One region of the Leifsonia sp. AK011 genome, then DNA from elsewhere that is predicted to be linked to it. Evidence: predicted binding sites of a transcription regulator. Region 1 holds the regulator's gene; the other holds the start of a gene.
The links. Region 1 encodes HrcA, which represses chaperone genes, less so after heat shock. Its sites were predicted from a motif close to TTNGCACTCGNNNNNNNCGAGTGCNAA; they were not measured.
Positions count from the first base shown of each region.

Region 2: a site for HrcA is predicted at 1,225-1,251, ahead of groES (co-chaperone GroES). Genes of this name have one in related genera too.

Region 1 is NZ_JACCCH010000001.1:2,196,251-2,198,450, forward strand. Features, by position in the region: gene dnaJ (molecular chaperone DnaJ) at 1-462, opposite strand, end outside; gene hrcA (heat-inducible transcriptional repressor HrcA) at 491-1,513, opposite strand; gene HDC94_RS10685 (DUF4870 domain-containing protein) at 1,650-2,018, shown strand; gene HDC94_RS10690 (DUF4870 domain-containing protein) at 2,076-2,200, shown strand, end outside.
Region 2 is NZ_JACCCH010000001.1:843,226-845,425, reverse strand. Features, by position in the region: gene rarD (EamA family transporter RarD) at 1-741, opposite strand, end outside; gene groES (co-chaperone GroES) at 839-1,135, opposite strand; gene HDC94_RS04235 (class I SAM-dependent methyltransferase) at 1,296-2,200, shown strand, end outside.

The DNA of each region.
Region 1 (2,200 bases):
GCCGCAGATGTCGCAGCGCACCGGGGAGGTACCGGGCGCGCAGCAGGAACCGTCACAGGTCGGACAGATGACGGCGGTGTTGACCTCGAGATCGCGCTTCGTGCCGAAGATGACCTCGTCGAGATCCACCTCCACGCGCACGAGGCCGTCCTGGCCGCGTTCACGACGGGACCGGGGCCCGGTCGTGCGCTGCCCAGCACCGAAGAAGGTCTCGAAGATGTCGCCGAACCCGCCGAACCCTGCGCCGCCGAATCCCGCCTGGGGACCGAGGTCGTACTGCTGGCGTTCCTGGGGGTCGCTGAGCACGTCATAGGCGTGCGTCACCTGCTTGAACCGTTCGGATGCCTCGGCACTCGGGTTCACGTCGGGGTGGAGTTCCCGTGCGAGCCGCCGATAAGCCTTCTTGATCTCCTCGGCGCTCGCTGTACGTTCAACGCCGAGCACCTCGTAATGGTCTGCCACTGTGTCCGTTCTTCGTCGTTCCGCTTGTCTAGTCTTCGTCGAGCAGTCGCGAGAGGTAGCGCGCTACCGCGCGAACCGCTGCCATGTTGTTGGAGTAGTCCATCCGTGTGGGCCCGAGCACGCCGAGACGCGCGATGCTGCCGCCCGACGACGAGTACTCGCTCGTGACCACCGAGGTCTCCTCCAGGCCGAAGCTCTCGTTCTCGCGCCCGATGCTGGCCGTCACTCCGCCGCTCTCCACCTGTATCTCGCCGAACAGCCTCAGCAGGGTCACCTGCTCCTCGATCGCCTCGAGCACGGGGTAGATGGAACCGGAGAAGTCCTCCTCGGTACGCGCCAGGTTGGCCGCACCCGCCATGACCAGCTTGTCCTGGCGGTTGGCCAGCACCTGTTCGACGAGGCTCGTGGTGACCTCGCTGACGAGGGGGCGACGCTCGGGAGGATAGTCGGCTGCGAGGGTGGCCAGCCTGGCCGCGGCATCCGTGAGCCCCAGCCCCACCAGAACCGAGTTGAGGCGGGTGCGCAGGTCGGCGAGTTCCGTCTCGGCAACGGGGCGGGAGAGGTCGACGAGACGCTGCTCCACCCGGCCGGAATCCGTGATGAACACCGTCATGATGCGCGTCGGAGTGAGGGGAACCAACTCGATATGACGTACGCGGGATGTCGCGAGCGACGGGTACTGCACGAGTGCGACCTGGTTCGTGAGCTGCGAGAGCAGACGAACCGTGCGGGCCAGCACGTCGTCGAGGTCATTGGACTGGCCGAGGAACGTCTCGATCGCGTGACGCTGAGCCGAGGACAGGGGTCGGAGATCTGCGAGCTGGTTGACGAAGACCCGGTAGCCCTTGTCGGTCGGAACTCGGCCGGAGGAGGTGTGGGGGGCGGAGATGAGCTCCTCATCCTCGAGGAGGGCCATGTCATTGCGGATCGTCGCCGCGGAGACGCCGAAGGAGTGCCGATCGACGATCGACTTCGAGCCCACAGGCTCGCGCGAGGCGACGTAGTCCTGCACGATGACACGCAACACCTCGAGACCGCGCTCCGAAACCATCTCACCGCCTCCTGTTGGCACTCCGGGAACCTGACTGCCAATTGTATCGCCGCATTGCGCCAGGATCGTTGCAGCGCCGGGCGTGGGGGCGCTACCTTGTGCACACAACCTCTTCACAGGAAAGGCCAACATAGCCATGACCGACCAGACTCCTCCCCCCGCAGCGCCCGCCCCCGCGGCGCCGCTCACCCCCGCAGAGGACAAGCAGTGGGCGTCGTTCGCCCACCTCGGCGGCATCCTCGGTTTCCTTCCCTCGCTCATCATCTGGCTCGTGTTCAAGGACCGCGGTGAGAAGACCAACGTCGAGGCCAAGGAAGCGCTGAACTTCCAGATCACGATCCTCTTCGGCTACATCGCGGGCAGCATCCTGTCCGTCGTCTTCATCGGCATCTTCATCTGGCTCGCGGCGGCAGTCGTGTCGATCATCTTCTCGATCATCGGCTTCATGAAGGTCAACGAGGGTGGCAGCTACCGCTACCCCTTCGCGATCCGCCTCATCAAGTAGCCGTGACGCACGCATGCCCGGTACCGCTGGTGCCGGGCATGTTGCTTTAATGGGCACATGTCCGAGACCACGCCGCCCCCCGCCAACCCGTACCAGACGGTCCAGCCCATGAGCCCGAGCGACGAGAAGCTCTGGGCCACGCTCATCCACATCGGAGGCATCCTCTTCGGGTTCCTCCCCGC
Region 2 (2,200 bases), 1.4 Mb from region 1:
GAGGGGAAGCCGACGAGCAGCTGCCGCGAACAGCAGTAGTGGGATCGCGGTCAGCACGCCGACGCTCAGCATCACGACCGTATGCAGGGGCGAGATCGTGCCGATCGTGAGCCCCGTGGTCACCTGCATGACCACGAGCGCGACGAGGGCCAGGGGCGCGAGCACGAGCGTCTCCATGGTCAGGCCGCCGATGGCATCCGCCTTGGGCCCGACGTGTTTCTTGACGAGCCCGTAGAGCCCGAAGCTGAACGCGAGGCTCAGGGCGATCCATGGGAAGGAGCCGTACCCGATCGCGAGAACGAGTACGGCGATCGCGCTCACGCCGACGGCGACCCACTGGAGTGGGCGCAGCTTCTCGCGCAGCACGAGGACGCCGAGCAGCACGGTGACGATCGGATTGGTGAAGTAACCGAGAGATGCCTCGACAACGTGCCCGTTGACGGTCGCCCAGATGAAGACCGACCAGTTGACCAGGATGAACACGGCGGCGAGCGCGAGGGCGCCGGTGGTGCGCCGGTCGCGCGCCAGTGCGGCGAAGCGACCCCAGCCGCGAGTGACGGTCAGCAGCAGCGCGCAGAAGACGAGCGAGAACACGATCCGCCACGCCACGATCTCGACGGGCCCCGAGCTGATGAGCAAGACGAAGGCGAGGGGGAGGATGCCCCAGAGGAGGTAGGCCGAGACCGCGTAGGCGAGACCGGAGCCGGTGACCCGGTCTGGGGTGGGGGGAGCTGATGTCACTGCCTCAGCCTAGGCGTGCGGCGGAACGCACAAGGGCCCGGGGCGAACCCCGGGCCCTCTTCGGCAGGATGTTGCCGAAATTCTGCGCTAACGAGTGCTAGCGGACAACGACCGCGAGAACGTCGCGAGCCGACAGCACCAGGTAGTCCTGGCCGTCGTACTTCACCTCGGTGCCACCGTACTTGGAGTAGATGACCTTGTCGCCCACGGCGATGTCGAGGGGAACGCGGTTTCCGTTGTCATCGATGCGGCCGGGGCCCACGGCGACGACCTCGCCCTCCTGGGGCTTCTCCTTGGCAGTGTCAGGGATGACCAGGCCCGAGGCCGTGGTCTGCTCTGCCTCGACCTGCTGGATGACGATGCGATCTTCGAGCGGCTTGATGGACACCGACACGGCGTACCTCTTTCTGAAAAACTCTGGCTTCTGAGAAACTCTGGCTGGCACACTCACTGCGAGAGTGCCAGAACCACTATAGAGGTTCGTTGGCACTCGTTCAACGTGAGTGCCAACGTTTCAGCCCACACCGATGCCGACGGCGCTGTAGCGTCGAGGGATGGATGCATCGGAGCTGCGCGAGATCCTTTCGCTCGACGGACTCCGCCTGCTGGACGAGCTGCCACCCTGGGACACCACTGCGGACGTTGTGCGCACCGTGTCCGCCCTGCGGAAGGCCGGACATGCACCCGGCCTCGTCGCCGCAGTGCTCGGCCAGTCCCGCCTGCGGTCCCGTGCGCGCGCCAAGTTCGGGCCCTTCGCCGACCGCATGCTCTTCACCGAGGCCGGCCTCGAGCAGGCAACGCGGCTCTCGGTGGCCGCGCAACACGCCGGGCGGTTCCAGCGCGCGGGCATTACGTGGGTGGCCGACCTGGGATGCGGCATCGGCGCGGACGCGATGGCCCTGGCATCCCTCGACCTCGAGGTCACGGCGGTCGAACGCGACGAGGTCACGGCCGCGGTCGCCGCGTACAACCTCGCCCCGTGGTCCAACGCCAGGGTCGAGCAGGCGAATGCGGAGGACGCCGACCTCGCGGGCATCGGCGGCGTCTACCTCGACCCGGCCCGCCGCGACGGCTCCCGGCGCCTCACCGACCCCGCCGACTGGTCCCCGTCCCTCGACTTCGCCTTCGATGTCGCCGCGCGGTACCCGACAGGGGTGAAGCTCGGTCCCGGCATCGACCGCGAGCTGATCCCCGACGATGCTGAGGCCCAGTGGGTGTCGGTGGATCGCGACGTTGTGGAGTTGGGGCTCTGGTTCGGCGTGCTCGCGCGGCCGGGCATCCGTCGGTCTGCTCTCGTGATCGGCAGTCACGGCGCCGCAGAGCTGACAGCTGAGGCCGACAGCCCCGACGAGGGCGTCGGCGCTCTCGGCGAGTACCTCTACGAACCGGACGGTGCCGTCATCCGCGCGCGCCTGATCGGCGACCTCGCGCGCAGCCTGGACGGCCGGATGCTCGCCCC